DNA from 2 places in the Oceaniradius stylonematis genome. Region 1 is predicted to be linked to the other one. Evidence: predicted binding sites of a transcription regulator. Region 1 holds the regulator's gene; the other holds the start of a gene.
The links. The regulator HrcA, encoded in region 1, represses chaperone genes, less so after heat shock. The targets are predictions, from matches to a motif close to GTTAGCACTCNCNNNNNGNGAGTGCTAAC.
Positions count from the first base shown of each region.

Region 2: the regulator HrcA is predicted to act here: its motif matches at 2,462-2,490, upstream of groES (co-chaperone GroES).

Region 1 covers NZ_OZ244994.1:2,121,927-2,130,388, forward strand. Annotated here, with positions in the region: gene ACOQOU_RS10480 (YifB family Mg chelatase-like AAA ATPase) at 1-500, opposite strand, end outside; gene gshB (glutathione synthase) at 684-1,622, opposite strand; gene ACOQOU_RS10490 (YraN family protein) at 1,683-2,054, opposite strand; gene rsmI (16S rRNA (cytidine(1402)-2'-O)-methyltransferase) at 2,047-2,937, opposite strand; gene hemW (radical SAM family heme chaperone HemW) at 2,939-4,147, opposite strand; gene rdgB (RdgB/HAM1 family non-canonical purine NTP pyrophosphatase) at 4,125-4,775, opposite strand; gene rph (ribonuclease PH) at 4,778-5,500, opposite strand; gene hrcA (heat-inducible transcriptional repressor HrcA) at 5,634-6,716, shown strand; gene grpE (nucleotide exchange factor GrpE) at 6,801-7,577, shown strand; gene ACOQOU_RS10525 (adenosine kinase) at 7,606-8,462, opposite strand, start outside.
Region 2 covers NZ_OZ244994.1:2,397,310-2,405,771, reverse strand. Annotated here, with positions in the region: gene ACOQOU_RS11855 (SulP family inorganic anion transporter) at 1-147, opposite strand, end outside; gene groL (chaperonin GroEL) at 398-2,038, opposite strand; gene groES (co-chaperone GroES) at 2,102-2,398, opposite strand; gene ACOQOU_RS11840 (pilus assembly protein TadG-related protein) at 2,595-4,322, opposite strand; gene ACOQOU_RS11835 (TadE/TadG family type IV pilus assembly protein) at 4,515-5,006, shown strand; gene ACOQOU_RS11830 (TadE/TadG family type IV pilus assembly protein) at 5,009-5,707, shown strand; gene ACOQOU_RS11825 (TIGR01459 family HAD-type hydrolase) at 5,805-6,641, shown strand; gene ACOQOU_RS11820 (universal stress protein) at 6,735-7,169, shown strand; gene ACOQOU_RS11815 (glutathione S-transferase family protein) at 7,185-7,889, opposite strand; gene fumC (class II fumarate hydratase) at 8,047-8,462, shown strand, end outside.

The DNA of each region.
Region 1 (8,462 bases):
AAATGATTGGCAAGCCCGATCAGGCTGACCGGCGCGAGGATCGGCATGGTCGCATCCGCCCATGCCGCTTCGGCGCCGCAGGCCGCCGGACAGATCAGGCCTTTTCCCGAGGCATTGGCCGCAATTGCCGCCGGCAGGACGCCGGCGACCGGCGCGATGGTGCCGTCGAGCGACAATTCCCCCAGCACGGCAAAGCCGGCCAGCGCGTCGGAGGGAATGGCGCCCAGTGCCGCCATCAGTCCCAGCGCGATCGGCAGATCGAAATGGCTGCCCTCCTTGGGCAGGTCGGCCGGCGCCAGATTGACGGTCACACGCTTGGGCGGCATCGACAAACCCGATGCATGCAAGGCCGACTGGACCCGCTCGCGGCTTTCGGCGACGGCCTTGTCCGGCAGGCCGACGATCTGCATCATCATCTTGCCCGGCGCCACCATCACCTGAACATCGACCGGCACCGCCTCGATGCCCTGGAAGGCGACTGTCGTCACACGTGCGACCATGTCCTTGCCCCCTGTGCGCGAAGGGCGTGGCGCGTGCACCGGACCATCCGCCGCGCACAACCCGCACCCGTCAATCAATCAAGCACAGGTTGTGAAACAAGGCAAGAACATTTTGGGAACATATACGCGTCAAGGCTGTATTCAGGTTGTGGCCGATTGTATGGCGGAACAAACGGGCGCCGGTCAGCGCCGCTTTTCGACCGCATCCCAGAAAAGCGCCGCAATGTCGGCGCCTCCGAACTTGGCGACTTCGCGCACGCCCGTCGGCGAGGTCACGTTGATCTCGGTCATGAGACCGCCGATCACGTCGATGCCGACCAGGATGAAGCCACGCTCCCGCAGCGCCGGCCCGATCGCCGCGCAGATCTCGCGCTCGCGCTCGGTCATCTCGGTCGCCAGCGCCTTGCCGCCCACATGCATGTTCGAGCGCGTGTCGCTTTCATGCGGCACGCGGTTGATGGCGCCCACCGGCTCTCCGTCGATCAGGATGATACGCTTGTCGCCGGCGCGGACATCGGCCAGATAGCGCTGGGCGATGATCGGCTCGTTGGTCAGCTGGCCGAACATCTCCATCAGCGAGGTCAGGTTGCGGTCGCCATCGCGCAGATGGAAGACGCCGGCACCGCCATTGCCATAAAGCGGTTTGACGATGATGTCGCCGAACTCGCGCCGGAAATCGGATATCGCATCGACATCCTTGGTGATCAGCGTTTCGGGCATGAAGTCGGCAAACTCCATGACGAAGATCTTTTCGGGCGAATTGCGCACCCAGGCCGGGTCGTTGACGACCAGCGTTTTCGGATGGATGCGTTCGAGAATATGCGTCGTCGTGATGTAGTTCATGTCGAACGGTGGGTCCTGCCGCAGAAGCACGACATCCATCCGGGACAGGTCCGTGCGTTGGGCCGGACCCAGGGTGAAATGATCGCCCTTGACGTCGCGCACGGTCAGCGGCTCAAGCAAGGCGCTGACCGTTCCGTCGCGCAGGGCCAGCCGGTCGGGCGTGTAGTGGAACAGGTCATGGCCGCGCGCCTGCGCCTCGAGACACAGGGCGAACGTGGTGTCGCCCTCGATCGCGACGGTGGAGACATGGTCCATCTGGACCGCGATGGTAAGCGCCATGATCGTTCCTCGATTGGGTTGGCCCTAAGTGGCGCGCGTGCGCGGCAAAATCAATCGGCTTCAGGCCGTGAACACCGCCGGCACATGCACAGGCCAGCGGCCCGGAAGCACAGCGACCAGATCGAATCTTACCGAAAGCCGGCCATGGTCCGGCTGTCCGGCCAGCCAGTGATCGGTCGCGCTGATGATGCGCCGGCGCCCGTAAGGCGTCACGGCGTCCATCGCCTCGGCCAGTGACGGCCTTGCCTTGACCTCGACGATCGCCACCAGATCGCCGCGCCGGACGATCAGGTCGATCTCGCCCGCCCGGCATTTGTAGCGGCGCGCCACGATGCGGAAGCCTTTGAGGCGCATCAGCCACGCTGCCCGGGTTTCACCGGCGTGGCCGCGCCTTTCGGCTTTTCGGCGCTTGGCGCCGCCCGATTCAGTCACCGGTCTCTTTCCGCGCAAGGATCCGGGCGTAGAGATCGGCGCGGGGCAGGCCCGTCATCTGCGCGGCTTCCCGCGCCGCCTTGCCCGCCGGCATGTCCGCGAGAAGTTCGGCGAGCAGCGCATCGATGTCAGTCGCCTCGGCTTGGCCGGTTTCCGTCTTCGCCGGCGCGATCAGCAAAACGATCTCGCCCTTTATCGTTTCGTCTCCGAACCGGTTCGACAATTCGTTGACGGTTCCCGTCGTTACGGTTTCGAACCGTTTTGTCAGCTCGCGCGCGACGCACACCGTGCGCTCCGCCCCCATCACTGCCGCCATGGCTTCGAGCGCGCCGACTAGGCGGCGCGGTGATTCAAAGGCGATCAGGGTTGACTGCTCGTGCTGAAGCGAGGCCAACCGGTCGCGGCGGGCCTTGTCTTTCGCCGGCAAAAACCCGACGAACCGAAAATCGTCGGTGGGCAGGCCTGAGGCCGAAAGGGCGGCGAGAACCGCCGATGGACCGGGGATCGGGACAACCGCATGGCCTGCCTGTCTTGCCTCGATACCGAGCCGGTAGCCGGGATCGGAGACCAGAGGCGTTCCGGCATCGGAGACCAGCGCCACGGAGCGGCCGTCGGCCAGCGCGGCGAGCAGTCGAGGACCCGCCTGATCCGCATTGTGCTCATGATAGGCGACCGGTTTGGCGGCAATGCCGTAGCGGTCGAGCAGGCGGCGGGTAATCCGCGTGTCCTCACAGGCCAATACATCGCAGGCGGCCAGCGTTTCCAGCGCGCGGATCGTGACATCCCGCAAATTGCCGATCGGCGTTGCGACCAGATAGAGCGCCGGCTCCAGCGGCGGCGCCGTGATCTCGTGGCCGGCGATCGTGTAGGTCGGTGCACTCATCTCATTGCGCCAGTTCGGCAATCACGGAATCAAGCACAATCCGCCCGCGCGCCCTCGCTCGGATGCGGGCATTGCCGACGCGTTCGACCATGCCCAGATCGATCATCGCCTGCAGCGCCCGTCCATCGATTGTGCGCCCGCCGAGCGCTTCGTGACGTGCCAGATCGACGCCCTCCGTCAGCCGCAGGCCCATCATCAGCATCTCATCCGTCTGGGCCATCCGATCCAGCGTTTCGGTTTCGGCAATGCCGTGACCGCGCCGGCGTACACGCTCCAGCCAGGTCTCGGGATGTCGCTCGGTGATGGTCACGTGCCTGTTTTCATAGCCCACGGTCGAAAACCGTCCGTGCGCGCCGGGGCCGATGCCGGCATAATCGCCGTATCGCCAATAGGTGAGATTGTGCCGCGATTGCGCACCGGGCACGGCATGATTGGATATTTCATATGCCGGCAAACCATGATCGGACGTGATGTCCTGCGTCATCGCGTAAAGATTGCTCGCCAGTTGACCGTCCGGAATGGCGATGCGCCCGGCCGCGTGCAGTGCCTTGAACGGCGTTCCGTCCTCGATGGTCAGCTGGTAGAGCGACAGATGATCGGCCGCGAGCGAGATGGCCTCGCGCAATTCCGATGCCCAGTTTTCAAGCGTTTGGCCGGGCCGCGCATAGATCAAATCGAACGACAGGCGCGGGAACGTCCGCCGCGCCAGTTCGATCGCGGCGCGCGCTTCGTCGGCATCGTGCAGCCGGCCAAGGAATTTGAGATCGGCATCGTTCAGGGCCTGAACGCCGAGCGACAGCCGGTTGACGCCCGCAGCCCTGTAGCCGGCAAATCGGTTCGCATCTGCCGATTGCGGATTGGCTTCCATCGTCACTTCGATGTTGGCCGGAACCTTCCAATGCGCGGCAACCGCATCGAGGAGCGTGCCAACCGTTTCCGGCGTCATCAGGGATGGTGTGCCGCCGCCGATGAAGATCGATGTCACCTCGCGCGGACCGGTCAGGTCCCGCATATGCGCCATCTCGCGAAGGAACGCTTCGGCAAAGGCCGTCTGGTCGACCGGCGCGTGGCGGACATGCGAATTGAAGTCGCAATAGGGGCATTTGGCCGCGCAGAACGGCCAATGCAGATAGACGCCGAAGCCCGGCGATCCGTCATCGCCATTGAGCGGCGCCGGGGCTGTTTGATCAGGTGACGCCCAGACAGTCATGGGCAAACAGTTTGAACGCGCGGGCGCGATGCGACAAGGCGTCGGCTTCGCCCGGTTTCCAGCCATGCTTTTCCTCGGCGGTCAACTCGCCGAACGTGCGGCTGTATCCATCGGGCACGAACACCGGATCATAGCCGAAGCCCAGATCGCCGCGCGGCGGCCATATGAGATGGCCCGGCGCCTCGCCCCGGAAGAAATCGCAATGCCCGTCGGGAAAGGCCAGACACAGCGTCGCGACGAACGCGGCGCGCCGCTGGTCCGGTTCGGCCGCACCCAGCGCCTGAAGCTTTTCCTCGACCGTGCGCATCGCCATCATGAAATCTCGATCGCCATTGCCGGTCTCCGCCCAGTCGGCGGTGTAGACGCCCGGCGCCCCGTCGAGCGCCTCGACGCATAGCCCGCTGTCGTCAGCCAGCGCCGGCAGGCCGGTCGCTTCCATCGCGGCCATCGCCTTGGTTCGCGCATTGTCCTTGAACGTCGTTCCGGTTTCCTCGGGTTCATCAAGACCCAGTTCGCCCGCTGAAACCACATCGAAGCCGAACGGGCCGATCAGCCCGCGAATCTCGCGCAGCTTGCCGTCATTGTGCGTGGCGAGCACCAGCCGTCCCGGTTCGAGCCGCCGTGCCATGGTCAGCCCCCGATGGCCTGTTTCTGCATGGTCACCAGATCGGACACGGCGTTTTCCGCCAGACCGAACAGGGCGTTGAACTCGTCACGGCTGAACGGCGCGCCTTCGGCGGTACCCTGCACCTCGACGATGCCGCCGGTGCCGGTCATCACGAAGTTGGCGTCGGTTTCCGCGTTGCTGTCTTCGACATAGTCCAGATCGGTCACCGGCGTGCCCTGATAGATGCCGCACGAGACCGCCGCGACATGGTCCTTCAGCACCCGCGTCTTGGACGCCATCTGGCGCGAATGCATCCAGTCCAGGCAATCGTGCAGCGCGATCCAGCCACCGGTGATCGCCGCCGTGCGTGTTCCGCCATCGGCCTGGATCACATCGCAGTCGACGGTGATCTGGCGTTCGCCAAGCGCTTCGAGATCGACGATCGCCCGCATCGACCGGCCGATCAGACGCTGGATTTCCAGCGTCCGGCCGCCCTGCTTGCCCGATGACGCCTCGCGACGCATCCGGTCGCCGGTGGCGCGTGGCAGCATGCCATATTCGGCCGTCACCCAGCCGCGGCCGGAATTGCGCAGCCATGGCGGAACCCGCTCTTCAAGGCTCGCGGTGCACAGAACGTGTGTGTCGCCGAACTTGACGAGGCAGGAGCCTTCGGCATGCTTGGAGATGCCGCGCTCGAACGAGACGGCGCGCATTTGGTCGGGCATGCGCCCGGATGGCCGATTCATGGAATGTCCTTCGGGTTTGAAATCCGCGCCGTGTCTAGACGGTTTGCGCGCCCGATGGAACCGTGCGCTGTCGCCCCTTTCCCGAATTCCGTCGCTGGCATATATCTGGGGCAACAGGGATTGCCACGCGCCAATGCAGCATATCACCCCGACAGCCACCGAACTGGACGAAAAGCTCGACGAGAGATCGCGCGACATCTTCCGGCGCATCGTCGAAAGCTATCTCACCGAGGGCGAGCCGGTCGGCTCGCGCAACCTGTCCAAGATGTTGCCGACATCGCTGTCGCCGGCCTCGGTGCGCAATGTGATGAGCGATCTGGAGGCGCTCGGCCTGATCTATGCGCCGCACGTCTCTGCCGGGCGACTGCCGACCGAGCAGGGTCTGCGTTTTTTCGTCGATGCCTTCATGGATGCCGGCGCCGTCAGCGACGAGGAACGAGCGATCATCGACCAGCAATTGGGCTCCGGCGAAGGCCATCCGCATACCGAGCAATTGCTGACCGAGGCCAGCCAGATGCTCAGCCGGGTGTCGAGCGGCGCGGGGCTCGTGCTGGCGGCCAAGCGCGACGGCGCGATGAAGCATATCGAATTCGTGCGCCTCGAAGAAACCAAGGCTCTGGCCGTTCTGGTCTGGGAATCGGGCGAGGTCGAGAACCGCATCATCGACCTGCCTGCCGGCATGACGGCATCGCAACTGGCCGAGGCCGCAAACTTTCTCAACCATCACGCGCGAGGGCAGACACTGGCCAACGTCCGCCGCGCCATCAACGCGATGCGCGGCGAAATCCGCGCCGAACTGGATGCGCTCAGCGCCAGCCTTGTGGAACGTGGGCTGGCGGTCTGGTCCGGCGCCAATGACGGTCATCCCCGCCAGCTGATCGTGCGCGGCCGCGCCAATCTGCTGGAAAACCTCACCGATGCCGAGGAGATCGAGCGCACCAAGATGCTGCTCGACGATCTCGAGCGCAAGGACGAGATCATCAGCGTTCTCGACATGGCCGAGGAAGGCTCGGGCGTGCGCATCTTCATCGGATCGGAGAACCGCCTGTTTTCGCTGTCCGGCTCGTCCTTGGTCGTTGCGCCCTATCGCGACACCAACCGCCGGGTGATCGGCGCGCTGGGCGTATTGGGGCCGACACGGCTCAACTATGCCAAGATCGTGCCGATGGTCGACTACACCGCGCAGCTGATTTCGCGCATGATCGAACGCGAATAGCACAGCGCCGCCGGGCTTGATTTTTCGCTGCGCACACTCGATATCGCGCCCAGCTTTGAATTCCCAACCGAATGGACATGACGAATGGCTGACAATGATCGAAAGCCGGAGACCTCCGGCGCTGACATCAATCCCGGCAGCCGCGAAAACCTCCGCAAGGCCGCCGATGAGCTTCTGAAGGCCGACCGCGCCGCCCGCCGCCGCGCCGCCGCCGAAGATGCCGATGCCTATGCGGCGTTTGGCGAAGAGGACGGCGCCGATGAGGCCGAGGGCGCGGTGTTCGGCGATATGGACACAGACAGTGCCGCAGCCGGTTCGATCATTGCCGAGGAAATCGAGGCGATCCAGGCCGAAAACAGCGACATGAAGGACCGGCTGCTGCGGCTTGCCGCGGACATGGAAAACCTGCGCCGCCGCACCCAGCGCGAAGTGGCCGATGCCAAGAGCTTTGCGATCGCCAACTTCGCCCGCGACATGCTGGGTGTGACCGACAATCTTCGGCGTGCCATCGAAGCCGTCACGGCTGAACAGCGCGAGGCCGCCGATGACGTGCTCAAGAACCTGCTCGAAGGCGTCGAACTGACGGAAAAATCCATGCTGTCGACGATGGAGCGCCACGGCGTCAAACAGTTGGCGCCCGAGGGCGAGCGCTTCGACCCCAATTTCCATCAGGCAATGTTCGAAGTGCCCAACCCCGAAGTGCCCAACAACACGGTCGTTCAGGTCGTTCAGGCCGGCTACTCGATTGGCGAGCGCGTGCTGCGGCCGGCCATGGTGGGCGTCGCAAAGGGTGGCCCGAAGCAGGCCGCATCCGAGCCCGAACCCGGCCCGCCCGATGCCGAGGCCGAAAAAGACGCGTGATCGACAGAAGCCGTTGCGCCCCTGACGATCAACCCCGGATCAGGCCCGCATCGATCGCCGCCTGGCGGAGGGAAACCTGCGGGCGCGGACCGATCTGCTGGATGACGATTCCGGCGGCCAGCGATCCCAGCCGGCCGCATGTCTCCATGTCCATCCCGGACGTGTAGCCGTACAGGAAACCGGCCGCATAAAGATCGCCGGCGCCCGTCGTGTCGACCAGCCTGTCGACCGGGTCGGCATCAATCTGTGTGTGTGCGCCGCCGCCATTGATGATCATCGAGCCCTTTTCGGAGCGCGTGACGATGGCGATCTTGCAGTCTTCGGCCAACGCTTCACGCGCCGTTTCGAGATCGGCCGTCTGGTAGAGCGATTTTGCCTCGTCCTCGTTGGCAAAGACGATATCGACCGTGCCCGAACGCATCAGCTCGAGAAACTCGTCGCGATAGCGATCGACGCAGAACGGGTCCGAAAGGCTCATCGCCACCTCGTTGCCATGCGCGTGCGCGATCTTGGCCGTGTCGCGGATGGCCGTCTTGGCGCGTGGCGGATCCCACAGATAGCCTTCGAAATAGGTGACCTTGGACCCGGCGGCCTTGTCCTCTTCGACGTCTTCGGGACCCAGTTCGACGCAGGCACCCAGATAGGTGTTCATCGACCGCTCTCCGTCGGGCGTAACGAAGATCATGGAGCGCGCCGTCGGCGGAGTACCGGCCAGTTCCGATGTGTCGAAGGCAACGCCCTGGGCACGAATGTCGTGGCGGTAGATGCGGCCGAGCCCGTCATCGGCAACCTTGCCGAAAAAGGCCGCCGTTCCGCCGAAGCTGGCGACACCGGCTGCGGTGTTTCCGGCGCTGCCGCCCGACGTCTCGACGGCCGGACCCATGC
Region 2 (8,462 bases), 280 kb from region 1:
GACCGCTTCGGGAACGAGCGCGAGCGCCACGGTCAGGCCGGACAGAAGCTCGGTCTTGATGCGCGACGGCGTCAGCGCGGGCGGTGTGTGCGGGACAGTGTCGGCAAACGACATGCGCCCGGCCAGGGCTGCCAGGGTGGCTTTCATGAAACAAGCAATCCGGGGAAGGCGATCAGGGGATGTGCCCTCCTACAGCATCCTGTGTGCAATGCAACACAGGCTGGCGTCCGGCTGCCATGCAGATCTGCATGGCCAAGACGAGAAAGGCGGGGATCGCTCCCCGCCTTCAAAAGCTGATGCTGCAAGCCGGGTGGCTTACATCATGCCCATGCCGCCATTCGGGCCCGCTTGCCGGGCCCGAACGCTTTTCAGTCGCGGGCGGCCATTTCGGGCATAATTACATCATGCCCATGCCGCCCATGTCGGGCATGCCGCCGCCGGCCGGAGCCCCCGATTCCTTCTTGGGCGCATCGGCGATCATCGCCTCGGTGGTGATCAGCAGGCCCGCAACCGAACCGGCGTCTTCGAGCGCGGTGCGCACGACCTTGACCGGATCGACGATGCCCATGGCGACCATGTCGCCGAACTCGCCGGTCTGCGCGTTGTAGCCGAACTTGTCGTCATCGCTTTCGAGGATCTTGCCGGCGATGATCGAAGCTTCGGCGCCCGCATTGGTGGCAATCTGGCGAGCCGGTGCCTGCAGGGCGCGGCGGATGATGTTGATGCCCGCTTCCTGGTCGGCATTCTCGCCCTTGGCGCTGATCGTCTTGGAGGCGCGCAGCAGCGCGGTGCCGCCACCGGGCACGATGCCCTCTTCGACGGCGGCGCGGGTTGCGTTCAGCGCGTCGTCGACGCGGTCCTTGCGCTCCTTGACTTCCACTTCGGTCGAACCGCCGACGCGGATGACGGCAACGCCGCCAGCCAGCTTGGCCAGACGCTCCTGCAGCTTCTCGCGGTCATAGTCAGACGAGGTTTCCTCGATCTGCTGCTTGATCTGGGCGACACGGCCTTCGATGTCGGCCTTCTCGCCGGCACCGTCGACGATGGTCGTCTCTTCCTTGGAGATGTTGACCTTCTTGGCGGTGCCCAGCATGTCGAGCGAGACGTTTTCGAGCTTGATGCCGAGGTCCTCGGAGATCACCTGGCCGCCGGTCAGGATGGCGATGTCCTCGAGCATGGCCTTGCGGCGGTCACCGAAGCCCGGTGCCTTGACGGCGGCGATCTTGAGGCCGCCACGCAGCTTGTTGACGACGAGCGTGGCCAGCGCCTCGCCTTCGACGTCCTCGGCGATGATCAGCAGCGGACGCGACGACTGCACGACCGATTCGAGGATCGGCAGCATGGCCTGCAGGTTGGACAGCTTCTTCTCGTGGATCAGGATGTAGGGATCCTCGAGATCGGCGACCATCTTTTCAGGGTTGGTGACGAAGTAGGGCGACAGGTAGCCGCGGTCGAACTGCATGCCTTCGACGACTTCCAGTTCGGTCTCGGCGGTCTTGGCTTCCTCGACGGTGATGACGCCTTCATTGCCGACCTTCTGCATGGCCTCGGCGATCATCGTGCCGATTTCCTTTTCGCCATTGGCGGAAATCGTGCCGACCTGGGCGACTTCGTCGGAGGTGGCGATCTTGGTGGCGCTCGACAGCAGCTTTTCGACCACTTCGTTGACGGCCAGATCGATGCCGCGCTTGAGGTCCATCGGGTTCATGCCGGCGGCAACCGCCTTGTGGCCTTCCTGGACGATCGACTGGGCCAGAACGGTGGCGGTGGTGGTGCCGTCGCCGGCAATGTCGTTGGTCTTGGAGGCGACTTCGCGCACCATCTGGGCGCCCATGTTCTCGAACTTGTCTTCCAGTTCGATTTCCTTGGCAACGGTGACGCCGTCCTTGGTGATGCGCGGCGCGCCGAACGACTTGTCGAGCACGACGTTGCGGCCTTTCGGACCGAGGGTGACTTTCACGGCGTCGGCGAGAATGTTGACGCCATCGAGCATGCGCTCGCGGGCCGTGCGGCCGAATTTGACTTCCTTAGCGGACATGATCTTCTACTCCCGGGCAATGTGCCCAATGCAATTTGCGTTTGATGATCGACGGGACGCGGCTCAGCCCAGAACGCCCATAATGTCGCTTTCCTTCATGATCAGCAGGTCCTCGCCGTTCAGCTTGACCTCGGTGCCGGACCATTTGCCGAACAGGACACGATCGCCGGCCTTGACGTCCATGGCGATCAGATCGCCGTCATCGTCACGGCCGCCCGGACCGACGGCGACCACTTCGCCTTCCTGCGGCTTTTCCTTGGCGGTGTCGGGGATGATGATGCCGCCGGCCGTCTTCTCCTCGGACTCGACGCGGCGAACGACCACGCGGTCGTGCAGCGGACGAAAGTTCATCTCTGCCATTTTCGTTACCCTTGATTGCGTTGAATGACATCTTCTTGCAAAGACAGGAACGCGGATGCGTTCGCTAGCACTCACATCGAGAGAGTGCTAGCGCCGGTCAGATAAGGATGGGAAAATCCGGAGTCAAGGGCCACGGAACGAAAACGGGCGCCCGAAGGCGCCCGTTCCGAACGGATGGTTTTTGTGGACCCGACGATCAGTCCTCGGGCGGGGTGTAGTGGCTCAGCCGCAACTTGCCGATATCGTCGCCGATCTTGCGGAAGGCATCTTCGAGTTCCTGAGAGTCCGCCGCGGCGATCGCCGTTTCGGACGAGGTCGCGCAATGGTTCATGATTTGCGTCGCGGCCGAGCTCGGGTTGCCAAAATAAACGAAGTAGATCTTGACGCCAAGGTTCTTGATTGATGTGCAGAACTCCTTGGATGCGTCGTCAAAGACGCCGTTGGCCTGCCACTGGCTCGGGCTGTTCGGCAAGTTCTTGTCCAGCAGGTCATCTCTCGGATACTGGAGACTGGAGTAGCTGGTTGCATAGTGGCCAGGATTCCGCGGCCAGTTGTCACCGTCGGTCATGAAGACGAGGATCTTTTCCGCTTCGCCAAAGTCGGCTGCATTATCGAACGGTTCCCAGGGCGTCAGAGTGTGCATCGCCCAAGAAAGACCGGTCGTGAGATCCGTGTTGCCGTTGGCCTGCATGTCATCGATCGCGTCTTCGAGATCGTCACGATCGTCCGTCAGAGGAATCATCGGCGCCGTATTGCACTTGCCATTGGGACCCAGTCCCCAGGCATTGCTGGGCGCGCCGGCATATTTCGGCGTATTCATCACCCGCGAATGCTCGTTGTTGACCTTATTGCCGCCCACGTTCGAGTCGCCGCCGGTATCCGAAATATAGTTGTTTCGGCCACCCCATCCGTCACGCTCGTCCGGCGCCATGTGCGGAACGAAGAGCGAGTCCCCATCATCTAGCGTTGGGGCGTCAAATCCGAACCTGTAATCGCCATGGCGATGCTCGAAACAGCCGGCCCATTCCACGTTGGAGAAGCGATTGAAGACGTCGCGGCGTGTTATGATGTTGATGCCGGGAAGGGCGCGCAGGGCATCGAGGTCTACACCGTCGCCGTCGCCCTCAAGCGGCAGATAGTCAACCAGACGGCTCGGGTCATGGTGTTGCCACCGGTCCCCACTGTTTCCAGGGCCCATTTCAAAATACATGCCGCCGTCATTGTTGTAGGGCGCAAGATAGTTGAAATGACCGGTCGAGCGGCCTTCCCAGTCGATCCACCAGGCATCGTTGCCCGAGGAGTCGGTGCGATATGCTTCAGGCACCCGCACATTGGTGTGCCAGGGAACAAGCGAAAACCGCAGGTCCGCATTGTCGAAATCGTCCATCGCGTCCGATGCGGCGTCCATCAGGACAATGGTCGCATCCTTGGCCGCATCGATCATGCGCTTTCCGCCTGACCAGTTGCCCATCGAACCGGAATTGTCGATCGCGATTGCGACTTCGACATCACGCCGGCCGAACTGCGCCTGTTTGCGGCCGACGACGGTCAACTCGTCCTGACCGAACAGGTGCATCAGGTACGTGTCGATGCTGGTCTTGGCGACGATACGCACCAATCCGCTGGACGGATCGACCTGAAAGACGTCGTAGGAAAGGGTGCGGCCCTTGACCATCTCGGCCATCAGGCCCTTGCCTTCGGCGATCAGGTCTTCGGCCGGAATGTTCGGGTTCAGCGTGGTCCGCTTGGCCAGATGCAGCGCCACCGACTGGGCCGCCGTCTCGATCTGGGTTTCGGTGCGCACCGCGTTCGTATAGTCGACCGCAAGGCCGGTCATGCCGAACAGCGGAACGACGGCGAACGCCGCCATGATGTAGGCCGTGCCTTTTTCGTCGGCGGCAAAACGCTTGAACAGGTTTTTCATCTTCTTCGCCTCGTTCCTTGCGGCATCGGTGCGCGGCGATCCCGCCCGCACCATGCGCCACAGCTTTGGCGGGTAATCTAAGGCAAACACCTAAATACCCGTTTAACGAGCCGTTCGAACTTGAACGGTCGGCGAAAACGGAAATGAAACCCTTTGCGGGTAGCCTGTCCGGCAAATCGGGAAGCAGGGGCCATGCTCAGCCACATCAGATCGTTCATCGTCAGGGAAAAGGACGGGGTTGCCGCAATCGAGTTCGGATTGCTGGCGCCGGCCTTCTTTGGGCTGCTGATCGCGATCTTCGAGATCTGCTATTTCGTCTACGCGTCCACATCGACGCAGCGCGCGGTTGAAAAGGCGGTGTTCGACCTGCGCACCAACCATGCCGCCACCGTCGTTCAGCAACGCAATCTGACGATCGAGGAATGGTATCGAGAAACGATCTGCGGGCGAGTCAGCCTTTCGACCTGCGAAAGCACCTTGCAGATCACCATCGAACGCTACGATCAGGACATGAACCAGGTCTGGTCGACGTCCGATCCCGACCAGCTGACACTGGCGCCGCGCGAGACGATCATGCGTGTCGAAGCACAGGTGGACATGCCGTCGATCATGTTCACCGACCTGCTGTTCGGCGATCAGGCAGCCAGGCTGAGCAGCGGCATCACATTCATGACGGAGCCGTGATCATGGGTTCGATTGTCTCCACTACATATCAAGCGATCCGGCGCAGGCGCGCGCTGGCCCGACTGTTCGCACGCAATGGCCGCGGTTCGGTTTCCGTGGAAATGGCGTTCGTGCTGCCGATCTTCGCGGCGATGGCGTTTCTGACCTGGGACGCCGGCACGATCTATACGCAGTACAACCGTGCGGTCAGCAATCTCTATTCGGTCGGCGACATCATCACCACCCGCACCGAGGACCTGACCTGCAACCAGCTCGATGCGATCTCCGAACTCGTCTACGACTCCTATGCTCACGGCAACTGGGCCAGGCGGCAACGGAGCGGCGACGACTTCCCGGCCAATGGCGCGCTCGATTTCCGGTTCCTGGCGACGATGATCCGCGTTGAAACGCGCCCCAACGGGCGTATTCGCGGCCGAATCGAATGGGAATACCGGCGGCACCAAACCCGCGCCCGCAATCCCGGACGCCTGGTCAACATCCCGAACGAACTCCAGATCGACGGCATGCGCTATCTGCATCTGGATGGCTTTTTCCATCTGGCGCCCTCCTTCAATTATCTGGGCATCTTCGACATGCACCCGGCCGCAAACAGGGACGACGGCCTGTTCCGGGTAAACCAGTATTTCCCGCTTCGCTACGTCCCCAATATCGATCTGGTGGAAGAGCCCGGCGACCAGTTCGACTACAAGTGCAGGGGCTGAAATCGCCCCCAGCGCCGCAAAGTCCGTGACTTGAAAGACCCGCCGGGTTAAGCGCCCGGCGGGTTTGTTGTCGGGCAGGACGGAGAGCGGCATGGCCATGGCCAACATCGATACGCTGGATGCTTTGCACGATCGCTATGACGCGATCCTGTGCGACGTATGGGGCGTGCTGCACAATGGCGTGGTTTCGTGGCCGGCCGCCTGCGAAGCCCTGCAACGGGCGCGCAAGGCGGGCAAGACCGTCATCCTGATCACCAATTCGCCGCGGCCGACCGCGCAGGTGCTGGCGCAGCTGGCGCGATTGGGCGTGCCGGCGGACTGCCATGACGGCATCGTGACATCGGGCGACGTCACCCGCACGCTGATCGCCGAGGGCCCGCGCCGCATCTTCCATATCGGCACCGAGGAAGACCTGCCGATCTTCGACGGCATCGATGTCGAGCTTGTCGAGGATTTCGAGGCGTCGGCGATCGTGGTGACCGGGCCGCGCGACGATGAGCGCGAAACGCCGGACGACTATGCCGACCTTCTGGCACGGCTGCGGGCGCGCGACCTGCCGCTGATCTGCGCCAATCCGGACATCGTCGTCGAGCGCGGCGACCGGCTTGTCTATTGCGCAGGCGCGATCGCCCGCGCGTACGGGCTTCTGGGCGGGCGCACGCTGATCGCCGGCAAGCCACACGCGCCGATCTATGAGGCGGCGCTGGCGCAGATCGGCGCGACGGCCGACAGGAGCCGGGTGCTTGCCATCGGCGACGGGATGACCACCGACGTCAAGGGCGCGATGGACAACGGGTTCGACCTGTTGTTCGTCTCCGACGGCATCCATGCGCGCGAATATGGCGAACCGGGCGCGCCGGACCCGGCGCGGCTGGCCGCCTTTCTGCACGATTTCGGAGCGAACCCGGTGGCCACCATGGTCAATCTGCGCTGACCGGCATCCCGGGGCGGCACGGCCGACCTGATCGAGATCAATGCAAGCGCCGCGCGCTGCCGGCAGGCTCGGACGAAAACGCGGAGCGCTCCCATGTTCAAGACCATCATCGCCGCCTATGACGGCTCGGACCATGCGCAGGAGGCACTCAAGGCCGCCTGCGATCTCACCTCGAAATACGGTGCGAGGCTGCACATCGTCCACACGCCGCAAGTGGCCAGCGAAACGATGATGGTCGGTTATTCGGCCGTGCCGCTGCCGCCAAGCGCCGAGGAACTTGAAAAGGCCGGCGCCGATGCCATCGAGAAGGCCACGGCCATCGTCGGCGAGCAAGGCATCGACAATGCCGTTACACACGTTCAGCCCGGCGATCCAGGCCGGGTGATCGTCGAATATGCGAAGGCCGAGAACGCCGACCTGATCGTGATGGGTCGCCGCGGTCTGGGCGACTTCGGGTCGCTGCTCGTCGGCAGCATCACCCACAAGGTCTCGCAACTGGCCGAATGCGCGGTGCTGACGGTCAAGTAACCGGCACCGACGCGATCACTCGACCGGCGGCTGGACGAGTCCGCGCCCGGAGGCCGGGCGCGCGATGCAGCGGTCGAGCCACGCCATGACGTTTGGCCGCGCGGCCATCTCGAACGGCTCTTCGGCCTTGTAGAATATCTTGGCGCCGCGCACCCAGGGGAAGATCGCGATGTCGGCGATCGTGTACTCGTCGCCCATGATCCAGTCGCGGCCATCGGCAAGCCGACCTTCGAGCACACCCAGGAGCCGCCGCGCCTCGTTCACGTAACGCTCGCGGGGCCGCGGATCCTCGATTTCCTTGCCGGCGAAGACGCCGAAGAAGCCATACTGGCCGAACATCGGCCCGACGCCGCCCATCTGGAACATCAGCCATTGCAGCGTTTCGGCGCGCCGCGCCGCGTCCGATGGCAGAAGTCCACCATGCTTTTCAGCCAGATAGATGAGGATGGCGCCCGACTCCCAGAGGCCGAACGGTTCGCCATCGGGTCCGTCGGGATCGATGATCGCCGGTATCTTGTTGTTGGGGTTCAGCGACAGGAAGGCCGGTGTCGTCGTCTCGCCCAGCGGCACGGTGTGCGCGTCATAGGGCACGCCCAGTTCCTCGAGTGCGATCGACACCTTCACCCCGTTGGGCGTGGGGTAGGAGTAGAGCTGCAGCAGTTCGGGATTGCGCGGCTTCCAATGCCGCGTGATCGGGAAATCGTCGAGTGTCCTGGCCATGGTGTCCCCTCTGCCTTTTCGGCTTGTTGCGTCCGATCACTTAAGCGCAGGGCGCAGCGATGCAAGCGCATCACGCATGACGCTGCGTTCACAAAAAAGTTCGACCGTCGGTTGGACGGGAAGCCCGCGCACCCATATCCGATCGAAGGAGATCGCGATGAGCCAGGCCGACACACGCACCGAAACCGACACGATGGGCGCCGTCGAGGTGCCCGCCGACCGCTATTGGGGCGCCCAGACGCAGCGCTCCATCGGCAATTTCCCGATCGGCGACGAGCGGATGCCGGTGCCGCTGATCCGCGCGCTGGGGCTGATCAAGAAGGCGGCGGCGGAGACCAATGCGGCGCTCGGCGTGCTCGATGCCGATATCGCTCGCGCCATTGCCGATGCGGCCGCCGAAGTCGCCGACGGCACGCTGGACGATCATTTCCCGCTTGTCGTCTGGCAGACCGGCTCAGGCACCCAGACCAACATGAACGCCAATGAGGTGATCGCCAACCGGGCCATCGAAATGCTTGGCGGCGCGATGGGCTCGAAGGTGCCGGTGCACCCGAACGATCATGTCAATGCCAG